3 regions of the Actinomadura sp. 3N407 genome follow, and region 2 is predicted to be linked to each of the others. Evidence: riboswitches for the same ligand, from Rfam matches in the RefSeq annotation. Region 2 holds a riboswitch; each other region holds the start of a gene.
The links. Region 2 has a riboswitch for cyclic di-AMP ahead of ACTWPP_RS36160 (M15 family metallopeptidase). Riboswitches for the same ligand answer to the same signal wherever they lie in the genome.

Region 1 (6,240 bases), on a different contig from region 2:
GCCCGGCGTGACGGTCACGATGAGCATGGCCGCGGCCGGTCCGGAGATCGCCGGCGAGGAACGCGCACTCATCGAATGGAGACTGGCCCGCGACCTGGCGATGCCGGTCACCGCGCACATGGGCGGCCACGGCGCCGAGAGCGCCGCGCGCGGCCTGGCGTTCCTCGACGCCAACGGGCTGATGAGTCACCCGACGATGTACGTGCACGCCAACCACTACACCGGTGAGGCGCTCAAGCGGATCGCCGCCCACGGCGGGACGGTGTCCGTCGCCCCCGGCATCGAGGACGCCCTGGACATCGGCCCGCCGCCCACCGGACGGGCCCGCGAGGCCGGCGTCCCGACCGGGCTCGGCGCCGACACCGTCGCCAGCGGCCCCGGCGACATGTTCTCCGTGATGCGGGCCGCCTACTTCCTGGAGCGCGGACGCCCGGACGGCGCCGGCCTCGGCTTCACGGCCGCCGACGCGCTGCGGATGGCCACCATCGAGGGCGCGGAGGTCGCCGGCCTCGCGGACGTCACCGGTTCCCTGACGCCGGGCAAGCAGGCGGACGTCCTCGTCCTGCGCACCGACACACTGGGCGTCGCGGCGGCCCACGACCCCATCGCGGCCGTGGTCCTCGCGGCCGACACCCGCAACGTCGACACCGTCCTCGTCGGCGGCCGGGTGCTCAAGCGCGGGGGAGCCCTGCGGGGCCACGACATCCCGTCGCTGCTGGCGTCCCTCGCGGACTCGGCCGGGCGCCTCGCCGCGGCCTGACGCGAGTAATCCGGAGGGGAACCGCCGGGACGCGTGGCATGCTGATCGGCGTGGAGCCCGAGATAACCATCCGAGTCGCCGGCGAGCTGCTGATGTTCCTGCCCGCCGCACGGCGGGAGACCGTGAGCCGCCTCGCCTACGACGGGACCTCGACGCTGGGACATCTCGTGGAGTCGCTCGGCGTCCCGCTGCCCGAGGCCGGCCCGATGACCGTCGGCGGCGAGCCGGCCGGTCCCGCCACCCGCCCGGATCCCGGCGACGAGGTGCGGGTGGAGGCGGTGCCGCGCCCGCAGCCCGTCCCGCTCGAACCGGGCCAGGCCGCCCCCCGCTTCGTCCTCGACGTGCACCTGGGCACGCTGGCCCGGCGGCTGCGTCTCCTCGGCCTCGACACCGCCTACCACAACGACATGGACGACCCGGCGCTGGTCGTCCAGGCGAACGAGGAACGCCGCGTCCTGCTCACCCAGGACCGCGGGCTGCTCCGCCGCCGCGCGCTGTGGTTCGGCGCGTACGTCCGCGGCTCCCGCCCGGACGACCAGCTCCGCGACGTGCTGGACCGCTTCGCGCCCGTGCTCCGCCCGTGGACGCGCTGCACCGCCTGCAACGGCGAACTCGTCCCGGTCGACAAGGAGGAGATCGAAGGCGACCTGGAGGCGGGCACCCGCCGCAGCTACGACGTGTACGGCCGCTGCGCCGACTGCGGCCAGCTCTACTGGCGCGGCGCGCACGGCGGCCGCCTGGAGGAGATCGTCCGGGACGCGGTACGCCTGGTCGAGTCCATCCGGGAGACCGGACGGGCCGGGAGCGCCGTCTGACACCGATACCGGACGACAGGGAAGAGGAGCCGGTGGCGAACGATCTCGTGGTGGTCGGCGCGGCGATCATTTCGGACGGGCGGCTGCTGAGCGCCCAGCGGGCCGAGCCGCCGCACATGGCGGGCGGCTGGGAGCTGCCCGGCGGGAAGGTCGACCCGGGCGAGACGGACGAGGACGCGCTGGTGCGCGAGTGTCACGAGGAACTCGCCATCAAGATCCGGCTGATCGGCCGGATCGGCGGGGACTGGCGGCTGAGCGAACGGAGCGTGCTGCGGGTGTGGACCGCGCAGATCCTCGAAGGCGAGCCGCAGGCCCTGGAACACCTGGCGCTGCGCTGGCTGTCCCCGGACGAGCTGTACGAAGTCGACTGGCTCCCCGGCGACCTCCCCGTCATCGACGCCCTGGCCCACCAGGGCCTCACCTGAACAACGAAGCAGGACGCTGCAGTAACTCGTCCCCGGACGACACCAGCCACCACACCAGCCACGCACCAACCCAAACCGTCGCGATCGCGTCCGAAGGCAGGTTCAAGCTTGCGAGAACCTGATCGCGCAGCGAGCCGCCAAGGCGAGCCGGAGCGATGCAGCGATCGCACGCAGTGCCCGCCGAAGGAGGGCCCTCCAGGGCCCGACGCCAAGGGCACTGCAATCAGGAAACGCGGTTGGCGCCCGCGTAGTCCGAGCGGTCCGACATCTTTGAGATCTTCACCACATCGCCGGTCTGCGGGGCGTGCAGGTACTTGCCGTCGCTGAGGTAGATGCCCATGTGGTGGAGGTTGCCGCCGAAGTAGACCAGGTCGCCCGAACGGAGCCGGCTCTTGGAGACCTTGGTGCCGAGGCCGTAGAGGGCGCCGGTGTAGTGCGGCAGCCCGCGCTTCCCGATCTGGGCGTAGGCCCAGACGACGAGTCCTGAGCAGTCGAAGCTGTTCGGACCGGCGGCGGCCCACACGTAGGGCGAGCCGAGCTTGGTGAGCGCCTTGCGGGCCATGTCGGCCGGTGCGCCCGAGCCCTTCACGGTCGCGCGCAGGCCGCTGCGGGGGTCGTCGATGTGCGTGGTGGTCAGCTTGTCCAGCCGCTTCGTCACCTCGGCGACCTTGGTCCTGGCCGCTTCGCGGGCCTTCTCGGCGTCCGCTGCGGCCTTTTCGACCTGGGCCGTCTTCGCCTCCGCCGTGCGCTGCGCCGTCTCGGCCCGCTCGATCTGCTTCTGCAGCGCCTGGACGGTGGTGACCTGGCTCTGCGTCAGGTAGGCGCGTTCGGACAGCCCTTCGGAGGAGCCGTCGGCGCCGAAGATCACGTCAGGGGCGCCGGTCATGTAGTTCGCCGCGGCCATCCGTCCGAGCTGTTCGCGGGCCGGTGCCGCCTGGGCGCGCAGCGTCGCGGCCTGCTTGGCGGCGGCCTGCCCGGCCTTCTTGGCCTTGTCCAGGTCCACGCGGGTCTTGTTGTACTGCTCGGTGAGGATCTCGGCCTCTTCGTTGAGCGCGTCCAGGCTCTTGCGCAGCCCTTCCTCCGTCGTCGGAGTGGGCGTCGGGGAGGCCGCGGCGGCGAGCTGGAACGGCGGCGCGGCATGGGCGGCGACGGGCGCGGTGGCGCCGAGGCCGATCAGGAGCATCGTGGCCGTGGCGGCGGGCGTGACGCGCCGCCACCGTTGTGGAGCCGGTGCCAAACCGGTGTTCTCCTCTCCTCGCGCGCCTACCGGGTTAGCTGACGGGTTCGGGCCAGGAGTCGCCCTACGACGTACGTCGATTCACCCCAGGGACGTGGGTCCCCGGCTCTCCCGTACGCGGGAGATTCGGCGCTCCGGCCGCAGCCCCGGGGGACGGGGCTCCGGACGACCGGATCTCGGGCAGATTACAAAGAACGGGCAAAGTTGGCGAATCGGGGCCCCTGGGACCAATGGGACGGCCGTCACGGAACGGGGTGCGGGCACGGGCAAGTAGAATGGTCGATGCCGTGTTCTGCGGCGGATCCCGAACTCTCACCCCAAGGCGAGCCCCGCATGCCCATCTCCACGCGCGACGACCTCCGGAACGTCGCGATCGTCGCCCACGTCGACCACGGAAAGACGACGCTGGTCGACGCCATGCTCTGGCAGTCCGGGGCCTTCCGTGAGAACCAGAACGTCGACGACCGGGTGATGGACTCCGACGACCTGGAGCGCGAGAAGGGGATCACCATCCTCGCGAAGAACACCGCCGTCCGGCACAACGGGCTGACGATCAACATCATCGACACCCCCGGGCACGCCGACTTCGGTGGCGAGGTGGAGCGCGGGCTGTCCATGGTGGACGGCGTCGTCCTGCTGGTGGACGCCAGCGAGGGCCCGCTCCCGCAGACCCGGTTCGTGCTGCGCAAGGCGCTCGCGGCGCGGCTGCCGGTGATCCTCGTCGTGAACAAGACCGACCGTCCCGACGCCCGCATCGACGAGGTCGTGGACGAGACGTACGAGCTGTTCATGGACCTCGACGCCGACGAGGACCAGATCGACTTCCCGATCGTGTACGCGTCGGGACGCGCCGGGCGGGCGTCGCTGGACAAGCCCGCCGACGGCGACATGCCCGGCAGCGACGACCTGGAGCCGCTGTTCAAGGTCATCACCGAGACGATCCCGGCGCCGTCCTACGACCCGGACGTCCCGCTGCGGGCGCACGTCACCAACCTGGACGCCTCCAGCTACCTCGGCCGGATCGCGCTGTGCCGGCTGCACGCCGGAACGATCAAGAAGGGCCAGCAGGTCGCCTGGTGCCGGCATGACGGCAGCGTCGAGCGGGTGAAGATCACCGAGCTGCTGATGACGGACGCGCTCGTCCGCAAGCCCGCGCAGGAGGCGGGGCCGGGCGACATCATCGCGATCGCCGGCATCCCCGACATCATGATCGGCGACACGATCGCCGACCCGGACGACCCCCGCCCGCTGCCGCTGATCACCGTGGACGAGCCCGCGATCTCCATGACGGTCGGCACCAACACCGGGCCGATGGCGGGACGGGAGAAGGGCACCAAGGTCACCGCCCGGATGGTCAAGGACCGGCTGGAGCGCGAGCTGGTCGGCAACGTGTCCATCAGGGTGCTGCCGACCGAGCGTCCGGACGCGTGGGAGGTGCAGGGCCGCGGCGAGCTGGCCCTGGCGATCCTGGTCGAGAACATGCGCCGCGAGGGCTACGAGCTGACCGTCGGCAAGCCGCAGGTGGTCGTCAAGGTCATCGACGGCAAGAAGCACGAGCCGGTCGAGCGGCTCACCATCGACATCCCCGAGGAGCATCTCGGCGCCGTCACGCAGCTGCTGGCGGTCCGCAAAGGCCGCATGGAGCAGATGACCAACCACGGCACCGGCTGGATCCGGATGGAGTTCCTCGTCCCGGCGCGCGCCCTGATCGGGTTCCGCACCGAGTTCATGACCGAGACCCGCGGCACCGGCATGGCGCATCACGTGTTCGAGGCCTACGAGCCCTGGTTCGGTGAGCTGCGCACCCGTCCGTCCGGTTCCCTCGTCGCCGATCGCTCCGGCGCGGCCACCGCGTACGCGATCACGAACCTGCAGGACCGCGGCACGTTCTTCGTCGGGCCGACGACCGAGGTGTACGAGGGCATGATCGTCGGGGAGAACTCCCGCGCCGACGACATGGACGTCAACATCACCAAGGAGAAGAAGCTCACGAACATGCGGTCGTCCACCGGTGACGAGCTGGAGCGGCTCACCCCGCCGCGGCTGCTGTCGCTGGAGGAGGCCCTGGAGTTCTGCCGCGAGGACGAGTGCGTCGAGGTCACCCCGGGCGCCGTCCGCATCCGCAAGGTCGTGCTGGCCGCCAAGGAGCGCGAGCGCACGCGCGCCCGCACCAAGCGCGCCGGCTAGCTCCTCACCGTCCCGCAGAACGACGAAGGGCGGCCCCGCGGTTCTCGACCGCGGGGCCGCCCTTTCGCCGTGCTGCTCAGTTCAGCTGGACGGTCCCGGTCACGTCGGCGGCCAGGCGGAGCTGGTCGCCGTTGCGGAGGGGCGCCTCCACGCCGCGCGGGAGCCGTTCGCCGTTGACGAACGTCCCGTTGGTGGAGCCCTCGTCACGCACCCACGCCGTCCCGGACGGGTCGAGCCACACCGTGGAGTGGCGGCGCGACACATTGTCGTACTGCGTGAACGTGGCCGCCACGGGCGACTGGCCCGCGTCCCGGCCCAGCACCAGGTGCTGCCCGACGGACACCTTCAGCTCGCCCGTTGGGAACATCACGCGCAGGATGGGCGTCCCCTTCTGCGGCAGCGGGCGCAGGCACGAGTCGCACTGCGCGGCGGCGGGGTTGGTGAGCACCGCCTCGCAGTACGGGCACATGAACGCCGTGCTGTCCGGGGCCGGTGGGCGCTGACCCTGGTTGTGGTCGGGCGGCAGCAGCGTCGCCTCACGCCCGTGCTGCGGCTGCATCGGCGGCTGGCCGCCACCGTGCTGCTGAGGCGGCTGGCCGAACTGGTGGTCGGCGGGGCCGGGCTGTGGCATGCCGTACTGGTCCGGCTGTTGCTGCTGGTACTGATCCTGCGGCGGGTACTGCGGCTCGCGCTGCTGGTACTGGTCCTGCGGCGGCGGGAACTGCTGGTCCTGCGGCGGGAACTGCTGGTCCTGAGGGGGGTACTGCTGCTCCGGCTGCTGGTACTGGTCCGGTAGCGGAGGCTGCTGCTGGGGCG
Region 2 (6,240 bases):
GGCGTGGGGTCGGCGGACGCGCCGGCCTCGCCCCGGAACGCGTACCAGCCCGCGACCGGAAGCACGACGCCGGCCAGGAGGACGGCCGCGCCCGCCGCACCGAGCACCAGACCCCGGCGGCGCCCGCCCGGCCGGGACGGCGGCGGGGCGGTCTGCGGGGGCGGGGCGGCCGGCGGGTTCTCCGCCTCGGTCCGGCGCTGGGCGATCCCGGCCACCACGGCGGGCGGCAGCGGGACGCCACCGTCCCCCCGGCCCGACAGCCGCTCCACCAGCCGGCGGGCGGTGGGCCGGCGCTCCGGGTCGAGCTGCATGCACGACTCGATCAACGACCGGAGGTCACCGTCGGCGATCCCGTCAAGCCGCGGCGGCTCCGTCTGGACGCGTCGCATCTTCGCATGCCACGGGCCCTCGCCGAACGGTTCCCGGCCCGTGCACGCGAACGCCAGCGTCGACCCGAACGAGAAGACGTCGCCGGACGGGCCGACCGTCACCCCCGCCACCTGCTCCGGCGACATGAACCCCGGGGATCCGGCCTGCGCACCCGGGCGCGAGATGGACGAGGAGTCCACCGCGCGGGCGATGCCGAAGTCGATCACGCGGGGACCGTCCGCGGTCAGCAGGACGTTCGCGGGTTTCAGGTCCCGGTGCACGACGCCGGCGCCGTGAATCGACACGAGCGCCTCCGCGACGCCCGCCGCCAGCGCCCACACCGCGTCCACCGCGAGCGGGCCGGACGCGTGGACGGCGTCGCGCAGCGACACCGACGGCAGGAACTCGGTCACCAGCCACGGGATCTCCGCGCCCGGATCGGCGTCGATCACCGCGGCGGTGAAGCCGCCGCCGACCGATCGCGCGACCCTGGCCTCGCGCTCGAACCGGGCCCGGAAGTCGTGGTCCGCGGCGAACTCGGGATGCACCATCTTGATCGCCACGGTCCGCCCGGCGGCGGAGCGGCCGAGATACACCACGCCCATCCCGCCGGACCCGATGCGCGCCAGGACGCGGTACCGCCGTCCCATGGTCTCCACCCAGCGTGGGTCGTCCGGCTCAAGGGGTCGCACATGGTCCTCCGATTCAGCGTGGTGCGGCGACGGCCCGGACGTTCCCGTCCCCGGCGCCGATGAAGACCAGCCCGTTCACGCTCACAGGCTGGACGCGGATGGATTTCTCGGTTCCGTAGGTCCACCGGACACGGCCGTCGGCGGTGTCCAGCGCGTAGAGATTGCCGTCGGCGCAGATGGCGTACAGGGTGGTGCCGGACAGGCAATAGGCCGTCGCCTGGCCGCGGGGATCGTCCTTCAGCCGCGTCAGCCCGCGCGACCAGATCTGCCGTCCGGTCGCGCTGTCCAGGGCGAGCACGACGCCATCGCGTCCTTCGACGTAGAAGCGCCCGCCGCCCACCTGGCTGCCCCAGCCGCCGACGTTCCGTCTCCGCCAGGCGGACGCGCCGTCGGCGGCGCGTATCGCGTGCAACGTCCCGAACCGGTCGCAGGCGAAGACCATGCCGTCGCCGGTGATCTGGTAGTCGCCGTAGTCCAGCGGATACGTCCAGCGGGTCTTCCCGGTCCGCGCGTCCAGGCCGACCAGGGCCTCGGACGACAGCGCCAGCACGAGGCCGTCCGCCGCGGAGAGCCCGGACCGGGCGGCCGCCCGGGACGTCCAGCGGCGCCCCCCGCCGGTCGCGTCCAGCGCGGTGATCTCCTCGCGGCCGAAGACGACCACCGGGCCGGTGGCCGCCAGGTCCCCGCTCGGGAGCCTGTCGAAGTCGACCTCATGCCTCCACAGCTCCTCGCCCGTCCTGGAACGGACCGCGCTGATCTCCCTGCTCTCGTTCAGGGTCAGATACGTCACGTCGCCTCCGCCCACCGCGGAGGAGCCTCCGTCGCGCTTCCACAGCACCTTGCCCGTGCGCGAATCCAGCGCGTGGACGATTCCGGTGCCGTCGTCCCCGTTCTTCTCGCTCCCGTTCGCCAGCAGCACCCCACCGGCGGTGGCGAGGCTCAGGAAATCCTCGCTCACCCGGCGCGTCCACCTCGAACGTCCCTCGGGCGGCGGTCCCTCCGGCGCGCCGGCGCGCCGCGCCCCGGGCGGTCGCGAGCCGTCGCTCCGGTCGCGGGTCCTCCGCCACGCGAACGTCCCGAGAGCGCCCGCCGTCAGGACGCCCGCGCCCACCCCGGCCAGGATCGTCCGGCGGGTGACGTCCTCCGCCGGGGGCGCCGTGCCCTGGACGGCACCGTCCGGATCCTCCGTCGGCGCCTGCCCGGCCGCGGAGTCCCGGTCCGCCGCGTCGCCGGCCGGGGGCCGCGTCAGCGTCTCGGCCTCGGCGGTGCGGCGGTCGATCTCCTCCGCGATCCCCGGCGGCAGCCACCGGGCCCCCAGCAGGGACGGCTCGTCCCGACCCGGCGGTCCCAGCAGTTCCAGCACGGCGGCGGCGGACGGACGCAGCCCGGGGTCGACGTGCAGGCACGCCCCGATCAGCGCGAGCAGCCAGGGTTCGGTGATCGCGTCCAGGTCCGCGTGCGCCGTCATCGCCCGCAGGTCACGCGACCGCGCCGGCCCGGACCCGAACGGCTCCGCCCCGGTCGCCGCGTACGCCAGCATCGCGCCCAGGGAGAACACGTCGGCCGCCGGCCCGACCTTCTCCCCGCGGACCTGCTCGGGCGCCATGAACCCGGGCGTGCCGATGGGCGCGCCCACGCGGGTGATGGCCGTCGCGTCCTCCGGCCGGGCGATGCCGAAGTCGATCACCCGGGGCCCGCCGGCGGTCAGCATCACGTTGCCCGGCTTCAGGTCGCGGTGCACCACGCCGGTGCGGTGGATGTCCGCGAGCGCCTCGGCCAGCCCGGCCGCCAGCGGCCGGACGGCGTCCGGCGGCAGCGGGCCGAACCGGCCGACGGCCTCGCGCAGCGACAGCCCCGGCAGGTAGGCGGTGACCAGCCACGGCGCGGCCGCGTCCGGGTCGGCGTCCAGCACCGGCGCGGTGAACACCCCCGACACCCGGCGGGCGGCGTCCACCTCGCGGCGGAACCGGGCCGCGTATCTGGGCTCCCCCGCCATCGACCGCCTGATGACCTTGACGGCGATCGGCCGGCCGGCCCCCGACCGTCCCAGGTAGACGACCCCCATCCCGCCCGCGCCGAGCCTGCCGAGCAGCCGGTACGGACCCACCCGGTGCGGATCACCACGCCGAAGCGGCTCCACCGCCGTCCTCCTCCTGCCGCCGGACTCACCGTCGACCATCGTCCGGGATCGCGTACCGGGACCGGTCCCGGCGTGACGGAAGTGTAATCACGGCGTGAGTTCCAGCGATCACGGTGGGCCAGACGGACGCGCGGCGAGGACCGGCCGCGTGATCCGGCCGCGCCCGCTGCACATCAGCGCCTTCGAGCGCGTCAGCGAGACCAGCGGCCCCGGCTCCCGTGCCGTCCTGTGGTTGCGGAGCCCCGGCCGCCCCGGCGCCGCACCCGCGGGGCACGGCTTCCGAGTCACGGTGGACGAGACGTTCGCGCACATCGCCGCCCTGGGCGACCGGATCGAGGGCGTGACGGTCAGAGGCGACGAGCCGCTCCGGCAGCGCCGCGCCGTCCTCCGGCTGCTGGCCCGCGTCCGGGAGGAGACCTCCCTGTCGGTCATCCTGCTCACCGGTTACGGCTGGGACGAGATCGTGCGGATGCCGGGCGCCACGGCACTGCGCGACCGGGTCGACGTACTCCTGGCGGGCCGCCCCCCGGAGCACGGAGCGCACGGGTCACCCGCACGCACCATGCACCTGTTCACCGCCCGCTACTCGGCCGCCGACCTCGATGCCGTCTAGCCGCCACCGCGCGCAGGTCTCGGTCGATGACGTCCCTCTCACCGTCCGACCTGCGGCATTGCTGATTTTGTGGGTGTTTGCATTCTCTTGAGCCTTTGGTAGGTTCTGTCCGAATTCGGCGCCCGCCATGCGCCGTGGCCATCGACCAGTGCGTCCGTCTCATCCTCAGCCCGCGGCTCGGGATGAAGGCGGCGACGCCGAGTCCGCGATCGCGCGGAGCCGGGGAACCAGCGCGAGTGACGTCCAGGCCGGCCGGCCTGTGCCGCCTCGCAGGGGTGAATCGACGCCTTCTCGCCATGTTCGGGAAGGGTCGTAGGGCGACTTCCACGTCCGAATCCGTCAGCTAACCCGGTAGGCGACATGGAAGGAGCAGATGCCGTGACAGGCAGGCACGTCAAGAAGAACGGATACCCCCCACCCGTATTGGGCGTCGTCCTCGCCGGTGCCCTTGTCGGCTCCCTCGCCCTCATGCCGGGGGGCGGAGACTCCGAGAACCCCGGCAGGCCCGCCTCCGCGAAGGTCTCGGCGGACCGCGGCGAACGACCGGATTCCCGACGAGCCGAGGACGCGCCGAGCGAGCCGCCGGCCGACTGCGAGCCCTCGGAGGCCACGGACCACGGGTACCCCAACGGCCGGATCCCGGTCGACGAGCTCTGCCCGCTGCCACAGCGGGACGAGTTCCTGCGAGCCGACGCCGCGGTGGCGTTCTACAAGCTCAACGCGGCCTACCAGGAGCGCTTCGGCCACGAGATGTGCGTGCGGAGCTCCTATCGCAGCTACGAGAAGCAGCAGGAGCTGTACGAGACCATGCCGGCGGGCATGGCCGCGCGACCGGGCAACAGCAAGCACGGGAACGGCATCGCCCTCGACTTGTGCGACGGCGTCCAGGACGCCGATTCACCCCAGTTCGAGTGGATGGAAGACAACTCCGAGAAGTACGGCTGGATCCACCCGGCCTGGGCCTACAGCAACCCGTACGAACCGTGGCACTGGGAGTTCGACGGCGGCCAGGACGACTAGCGACCCGCACGGCGGCTGGGCCCGAGCAGACGGCTCGGGCCCGCGGCGGCGGCCGGTGGGCTCGTGTCCTCGCCACCGGAGTCGACGGCCAGGTCGGCGAACGGCAGCGGGCAGCCCTGTTCCCCGGCGCATGCGACCAGATCGTCGCACCCGGCGTCCAGGGCTTGGCGCAACGTGCCCGCGATGGTGCGCAGATCGACGATTCTGGATTCGACCTCGGCGAGTTTGGCGCTCACCCGCGTCCGCAACCCGGAATCGGCGCGGCGGTGCCGGTGCGTCCCGGCGTCCAGCAGTTCGGCGACCTCCTCCAGGGTGAACCCGAGCCGCTGCGCGGTCTTGATCACCCGCAGCAGCGTCACCGCCTCGGCCGGATACACCCGGTGCCCACCCGCCGTCCGCTCGGGCTCGGCGAGCAGGCCCCGGCGCTCGTAGTACCGGAGCGTCTGGAGATTCACCCCGGCCGCCGCCGCGACCTGCCCGCTGCGCAACCCGCCGGCGACGGCGGGCCCGGTCACGCCCGGCTCCCCTGGCCCGCCAGCTCCGCCGCGCGGGCGGCCAGGGCGTCCAGCACCTCGACGTGCGGGCCGGCGACGCTCACCTCCAGGGTCAGCGCGCCGCCGGCCGCCGTCAGGGCGAAGGTGAAGAACGAGCAGCAGCCGGTCTCGCGCACCGCCAGCCCGGCCGCCCGGGCGGCCACATCCGGCTCGGAACGCAACACCAGCTCGACGCGTCCCGGCCCCGCACGCCGCACCTCGGTCACCGCCTCGCCGAACAGCGCGTCGAACTCGGCCTCCCTCAACGGCCGCTCGGCCGTCGGCAGGGTGCACGCCCGCGGCGCCCACCCCGCATCGCCCGGCCCGGACCGTACCTGTTCCAGTTCCATACCTCGAAGGTAAGCCTGTACCCCGGTACCGGATGCAACCCCCCATCGAATGTGGGTACCGGCGGCCGGTCAATGGGCGGCCGTCTACTCGGCGGGCAGGGGGCAGTACAGGTCGATGCCGTTGCCGTCGGGGTCGAGGACGGTGGCGTACCGCATCCCCCAGAAGGCGTCCCACGGTTCCTGGACGCCGGTGTGGCCGGCGCCGGTGAGTTCGGCGTACTTGGCGTCGACGGCGGCCGGGTCGCCGAACTGGAAGGCCAGGAAGTTGCGCGGGTCGCCGGAGGGGCGGCTCCATCCGCCGGTCTGGGCGGAGCTGCGGAACTTCTCGGTGTCCAGCATCAGGTGGAGCCCGCTCGGCAGGTCGCAGCCGGCGTGGTCCGGGTAGGCCTCGTCGACGGTGAACGCCAGCCCGAGCCGGGCGTAGAAGTCCATCGAGGCCTGGATGTCGGACACCACGATGTCGATGGTGTTGAGGGTCGGGTTCATGGCCCGCTCCTTCCGATCGTGAAACGGATGTTGCTCT
Region 3 (6,240 bases), on a different contig from region 2:
CGCCCTCGTGCCGGACGGCCGCCCGGACCCTCGCCCTGCGGGCCGGGCGGCGCCGGTCGCTGAACTCCAGCGTGCCGGACAGGTCGGCGTCCTCGGGGATCCGGTTCAGCGGGTTGAGCACGTCCCCGGCCATGTGGACGCGGCCGGCGCGCATCTCCAGCCGCGTCACCGTGTTGCCCGGGCACAGCTCGTTCAGCGGCCGCTGATGGAAGCCGAGGCCGGTGACGTCCAGGATGCGGCGGCCGAGAGTCCTGCGCGGGCGGCCGCCGCCCCAGTAGACCCGTCCGTTCCGCTCCACGAGCCGCGCGCGCAGCTCGGGCCGGCTGCCGGGGGCGTACTCGGCGGCGGCGAGCGCCCCCGCGTGGTCTCCCTCACGGGCCAGGTAGGCGGCGATCGCGGGCAGCGGATTGGCCTCCTCGAACGCCCGGGGATCCAGCTCGGCCACGTAGCCGGCCGCCAGGTCGAGGAACCGCGCCTGGTAGTCCCGGTCGCGGCCGCGCAGCTCCCGCATGTAGAGCAGCAGGTCGTGGTTGATGAACTTGACGTCCTTGGCCCGCCGCAGGTCGTGGGCCCCGCGCAGTGCGAACAGCTCGTCGATGCGCCGGTGGATCTCCAGCCGGTCGGCGAAGTTGGCCAGCTCGGCGCGCCTGTTGGAGATGGACGGCGCCGTCGCCGGCTCCCGCACCAGCCAGTTGTAGACCCGGTGCGGGATCAGCGCGGTCCGGCCGGCCGCCAGGTACGCCTCGGCGGTGAACAGCAGGTCCTCGTAGTAGAGCTCCTCGACGAACCGCAGCCCCTGGTCCTCCAGGAAACCCCGCCGGTAGGCCTTGTTGGTCGACAGGGTGTCGTAGAGGAGGTCGGGATTCTCGCTCAGCGACCCGTACACGGCCCTGCGCTCGTAGAGCCAGGGATACCAGGGGCGGACGCGTGCCTGCGCGTCCTCCGGCCGGTCCAGGAAGACCCGGTCGCACCGGCCGGACACGATGTCGGCGCCGGTGTCCTCGGCCGCGCCGAGGAGGTTGAGGCAGGCGTGCCGGTCCAGGAGGTCGTCGCTGTCGAGGAACATCACGTACCGGCCGGTGGAGGCCTCGATGCCGGCGTTGCGCGGGCGGCCGCAGCCACCGGAGTTCGACGGGAGGTGGACGGCCCTGACCCGCCCCGGGTGCGCGGCGGCGAGCCGGTCGGCGATCTCCGCGGTGCCGTCGGTGCTCGCGTCGTCGACGATGACCGTCTCGACGGCCCCCAGCGACTGCCCCAGCGACGACGCGGCGGCCCGTGGCAGCCTCCGCGCGTCGTTGTAGGCGATCACCACTACACTCACATCAGGGCGCATGGGCTTCCCCTCCACGGCTTGGAGTTCCGGGGGACGCCCCAGGCCTCCGGCAGTGGCGTCCGATCCGGCCTTCTGCTCTCAGTTGCTCCCTTCCATGCGCCGGTCGGACGCGCGTGCAGGGTTCCTTTCCAGGAACGCCGCGCTAAGGTCCAAGGGCGATCAAAGCCTGTCAACGGTTGGTATTACCCGCCTTCGGCGGAGACATGGGGGCAGATCGCCCGGGAACGCCAGAAGGCGCCCGGCGGGTATGCCGGGCGCCTTCCGATCAGGGACCGCGCTGGTGCGCCGATCGTGGACCGCGGGCTGGATCAGGCCGCGTAGTCGGGGTAGCCGTACCCCACGACCAAGGACTTGTCGCGGACCTTCTTCTGCACCGCGTTGTTGGTGTTGCCCTCGATGGTGCTGATGGTGCCGTCACCGTTGTCCTTGACGACGATGCCGACGTGGTCGATGGCACTGATGCTGGAACCCCTGTCCCAGTCGAAGAACACGACCGAGCCGGGCTTGGCCTTCTTGCCCCAGCGGTCGGTGTCCTCGAACCAGGAGGCGTGCTGGACGGTGTAGGCGTCCCAGCCCATGTTCTTGACGCCGGTCTGGGCGCCGAGCCATGAGACGAACATGTTGCACCACTGCGCGCCGTTGTAGGCGTCGACGGAGAACCCGCCGTCACGCTGGGCCGTGGCCTTGGCGTGGGGGGTCGACACGTACCACTCGTGGAACTTGGTCTGGCCGTCCTGGCCTTCGCGGATGCCGACCTGCTCCTCGGCCAGTTCGAGCACCTCGGAGGCCTCCACCGCACGCGGCGGCACCTTGTAGCCCGCCTCCACGTAGTCGGAGGCCGAGACGGCCTCGGACTCGCTCGAGACGGTGCCCTTCTCGGCGGAGGCGGCCGCCGCCGCCTGGGCCGGGGTCTCGGCGACCGCGTCACCGGTGAGCGGGTTGAAGACCGCGAGCCCGACGGCTCCGGCGAGCACCGCGCTGACGGCGACGCTGACGGCCTTGTCCTCGGCCGTGAAGCTGTTCAGCGTGGCCGTGATGTTGTTCAGGGAAAGTCGATTGAAACGACCGGTCATGCAGGGAATCTCCTTGTCTCCCATGACGCCTACCGGGTTAGCTGACGGATTCGGGCATGGAAGTAGCCCTACGGCGCGACTCTCGGACGCGCCGATTCACCCCTGGAACCTGGGTCCCCGGCTCCGTTCCGGTCGAGTGGACCGGGACGGACTCGGCCTCGCACCGCGGACGCGGTGCTGGATTTTCGGATTGATCTCAGCGACTGATCTCGGTGAGGGGGCGCGCGTCTGTGGCGCGCATCGCGTGCGGATACCGCTCCGCGATCCTCGGCCGTACATGGAACGGCCGGTGGCAACGCATGGGGCGCGCTGCGGGATTCGGATAGAAGGTACCAACCTTCTCAAGGAAAGCAAATCACCGACAAAACTCCGTCTTGCCTGCTCAAAGGCCCTCCAAGACACCACCAACAGCGTCAGGGCCCGATGTCTTCCCGATCACCCGGCGACCGGCTCGCATCCCCCTTCCGCAGGGGGCTGCCGCCCACCAGGCAGAAGGTAAAGAACCCGCGGACGGCGACGGCCGGCACATGGCGTTCCGCCACATGCCGGCCGTCCGCGCCCCGCTCAGGTGAGGCCTAAGTCACACGGCGAGGTCTTCGCAGGTCAAACATGGTTCTCGTCACTCCACGCGCAGCGCGAAGAGGGTGGTGTCGTCCGCCGCCCGGTCATGCTCCATCCGCGCCAGCACCTCCTCCAGCACCAGCCCCGGCCGCGTCGAGCAGTCCCGCAGGATGGCGGTGAGCCGGGAGATCCGCTCGTCGAGGTCCGCGTCCCTGCGCTCCACGAGGCCGTCGGTGTACAGGAAGAGCATGTCGCCGCGGAGGAGCCGGGTGGTGATCGTCGTGTACTCCCAGCCCACCATCGCGCCGAGCATCGGGTCGCGGACGACCTCCAGCGGCGCCGCCCGCCCGTCCCGGATCAGGATCGGCGGCGGATGACCCGCGCACGTCCACTCCACGACGCGGCGCGCCGGATCGAAATGAGCCACGACGGCGGTACCCGTCGCCGGCGGGTCCATGGTCGCGACCAGCTCGTTCAGCCAGCCCACCAGCCGTCCCGCCGGCTCCCCCGTGCAGGCGAGGCCCAGCAGCCCGTTGCGGCTGCGCGCCATCGCCGCGGCCGCGGGCAGGCCGTGCCCGGCCGCGTCTCCGATGGCCACCAGCGCCCGCCCGTCGGCCAGCACGCGGGTCGCGAACCAGTCCCCGCCGATGCGGGCGGTGCTCTCCGCCGCCAGGCTGCGGATCGAGGTGACCAGGCCCGGCAGCCGCTCCACCTCGTCCTCGTCCGGCAGGATCGCTCTGCGCAGCGTCACCGCCACCCGCCGCTCCTGCGCCATCCGCTCCTGCTGCTTCAGCATCTGCCGCCGGGTCTCGGCCAGCGCCCGCTCCACCCCGCGCCGCCGCGTGATGTCCTGCGAGACGATGTTGATCGAGACCGGCAGCCCCGACTCGGCCAGCACCGGCTCGGCGAAGATCCACAGATGCCTCGGCGCCCCGTCCTGGGCGATCACGCGGTGCTCGGCCTCCACCGGCTCGCGCCGCGAGAACATCGTCTGCACGGCCTCCTCGACCAGCGGGAGATCGTCCTCCGCCACGACCTTGGGAAGATCGTGCGGCATCGGCGGCACCTCGTCGGGGACGAGCCCGTAGTTGGCGAGCATCTGCGGCGTCCAGTCCGCCTCCCCGGTCGCCAGGTCCCACTCGCCGAACCCGATCAGGGCGAGCCGCTCGACCCGCTCCAGCCGCCGCGCCGTCCGGTCCTCGGCGTAGTGGTACCGCCAGGTCACGCAGATGCCGGTCGGCACCGGAACACACCGCACGCTCATCCGGGACGAGCGGGACAGGCCGCGCTGGGCAGTGGAGTAAAAGAAAGAGGAACGTTCCAAGCGACTGCCGGACTCCAGCACCTCCACGTAGTCGTCGAAGAGCCCGCTCAGCACCGCACCCGGATCCGTCCGCAGCAGCCGCAGCCCCGTCAGCTCCTCCCTGCCGCGCCCGAACATGTCATGCGCCACACCGTTGAGATCCGCGAAGAGGAAGTCCGCCACGTTGCCGTCCGCCCCCCGGACCGGGACCAGATGGGCCGACGAGTCGAGCGCCGCGTCCAGCACCGCCCGCGCCATCGGATCGTCCGGCATCCCTTCGAGGAGCTCCGCGTCTCCCGCGGTGTCCTCGGCCGTCACCCGGCGCAGGACGTCCTCGGCCTCCGACAGCACGGCCTGGCGCTCCGCCGTCCCGCCCTCGGCGCGGGGCGCGCGGCGTCCGGCCGCCACGGCCCCCACCGGCCCGGCACCGCCGTCCTTCACCAGCAGGGACGCCGCCTCGGACAGGTCCATGTCCAGGTCCCGCGCGAGCCAGATCAGATGCTGCAGGGCCTCCCCCGTCGGAACACCGAGCCGCCGGGCCAGCACGACCCGGGCCTCGGACAGCACCGCGCGGTCGTGCGCGGCGCCCCGCAGATCGTCCACGTCCGCGACGTGGACCCCGGGCTGCCCGAAGGTGCCCTCCGCTTCCGCCAACCCTGACCCCCGTTCGGCGTCACATGCCCTGGGAGAAAAAAGCTACATACGTCAGCGAAGGACTATTCGCCCAGAACCGGGTAAACAGTCCAGATCTTTGCCCGGGTTTTCCGTTGCCCCCCGTCCCCCACCGCTTCGGGTGACCCTCCACGGGGACAACCGTTCCCCGCCCTGTGACCCACGTCACCCCGCCCGGTAGACCTGCCCCGTCAACGCCGTGATCCGCGCCGCCGCCGTCCCGAACGACGTCCCCGCCGGATGCAGCGTCAGCACCACCACGATCTTCTGCTCCCCACCAGCCCCGTCGTATGCAGCACCGGCCGCCCGAGCCCGAGGTCCGGCCGCCACACCGCCGGCTGCGCCCCACGGCACCGCCCCGCCGGAGCGTCCCCGAACCCCGACCACCCCTGCTTCACGGCCCACGGCCTCTCCAGCGCCTCCGGGATCCCGAACGTCTGATCGAACCCGTCCGTCCCGCACGGCGTCGACTTCCGCAACTGCTCCAGCACGAACTCCCGGTGCGCCTCCGGCGCCTCCTCCAGCAGATACCGGTACGTCCGCACCACGTCCCGCGCACTGAGCGCCGTATACCCCCAGAACCCGGGCTTGTCCGCGGGCGGCGGCGCCGTCTCCCGCAACCCCACCCTCGGCACCATCCGCTCGATGATCTCTTTCCGCCCGCCCCGCCGCCACAACTCGGTCGCCGCCCCGTCGTCGCTCGACCTCAACATGCCCGTCATCAACGCCCGGTCATCGGCAGAAACCCGGTGCTCCCGCATGTGGTCCAGCGCCATCAGGATCTTCACCAGCGAAGCCGACCGGAACGTCTGCCGCGGCCGCCGCTCCACCACCACGCGCCCGGCCGCCCGATCGAACACCACGAACGACGCCCGAACCCCCTCCGGCACCCGCACAACGGCCCGGGAACCCTTCGACGCCGACCGCCCGGCCTCAGGACTCCCGCTCACCGACCGAGCCCCTCCCCCGGCCCCGCACCCGCACACCAGCCCCAGGCAGACAAGCCCCGCCACCCTCGCCCGCAAAGACACCATCAGGCCTGCCCAACAGAGATCCGCAGGCCCATATCTCAGTACGCACGACCCCGCAGACTGCGCTACAGTAATCAAGCCCGCTTCAGCGGGCACCGGGACGTGGCGCAGTTTGGCAGCGCACTTGACTGGGGGTCAAGGGGTCGTGGGTTCAAATCCCGCCGTCCCGACGCAGGTCACAGGCCATATCCGATCACTCGGATATGGCCTCAAGTCGTTTGTACAGCCACGATGTACAGCTACAACCTGTCCGGGCTGTGAGCGGTC

Region 1: another riboswitch for cyclic di-AMP. It lies ahead of ACTWPP_RS10715 (NlpC/P60 family protein); the one in region 2 lies ahead of ACTWPP_RS36160 (M15 family metallopeptidase).
Region 3: another riboswitch for cyclic di-AMP. It lies ahead of ACTWPP_RS38350 (CHAP domain-containing protein); the one in region 2 lies ahead of ACTWPP_RS36160 (M15 family metallopeptidase).

What each region holds. Positions count from the first base shown of each region.
Region 1 is NZ_JBQQBP010000004.1:10,101-16,340, forward strand. Features, by position in the region: gene ACTWPP_RS10700 (amidohydrolase family protein) at 1-760, shown strand, start outside; gene ACTWPP_RS10705 (Mut7-C RNAse domain-containing protein) at 799-1,575, shown strand; gene ACTWPP_RS10710 ((deoxy)nucleoside triphosphate pyrophosphohydrolase) at 1,608-2,000, shown strand; gene ACTWPP_RS10715 (NlpC/P60 family protein) at 2,224-3,237, opposite strand; cyclic di-AMP (ydaO/yuaA leader) riboswitch at 3,245-3,379, opposite strand; gene typA (translational GTPase TypA) at 3,571-5,424, shown strand; gene ACTWPP_RS10725 (FHA domain-containing protein) at 5,501-5,983, opposite strand; gene ACTWPP_RS10730 (hypothetical protein) at 5,969-6,220, shown strand.
Region 2 is NZ_JBQQBP010000019.1:98,855-105,094, reverse strand. Features, by position in the region: gene ACTWPP_RS36175 (serine/threonine-protein kinase) at 1-1,061, opposite strand, end outside; gene ACTWPP_RS36170 (protein kinase domain-containing protein) at 1,075-3,201, opposite strand; gene ACTWPP_RS36165 (4Fe-4S cluster-binding domain-containing protein) at 3,350-3,814, shown strand; cyclic di-AMP (ydaO/yuaA leader) riboswitch at 4,000-4,186, shown strand; gene ACTWPP_RS36160 (M15 family metallopeptidase) at 4,193-4,834, shown strand; gene ACTWPP_RS36155 (MerR family transcriptional regulator) at 4,831-5,349, opposite strand; gene ACTWPP_RS36150 (hypothetical protein) at 5,346-5,717, opposite strand; gene ACTWPP_RS36145 (VOC family protein) at 5,802-6,203, opposite strand.
Region 3 is NZ_JBQQBP010000022.1:110,429-116,668, forward strand. Features, by position in the region: gene ACTWPP_RS38345 (bifunctional glycosyltransferase/CDP-glycerol:glycerophosphate glycerophosphotransferase) at 1-1,333, opposite strand, end outside; gene ACTWPP_RS38350 (CHAP domain-containing protein) at 1,642-2,406, opposite strand; cyclic di-AMP (ydaO/yuaA leader) riboswitch at 2,419-2,574, opposite strand; gene ACTWPP_RS38355 (PP2C family protein-serine/threonine phosphatase) at 3,026-4,924, opposite strand; gene ACTWPP_RS38360 (hypothetical protein) at 5,191-5,892, opposite strand; tRNA gene ACTWPP_RS38365 (tRNA-Pro) at 6,070-6,143, shown strand.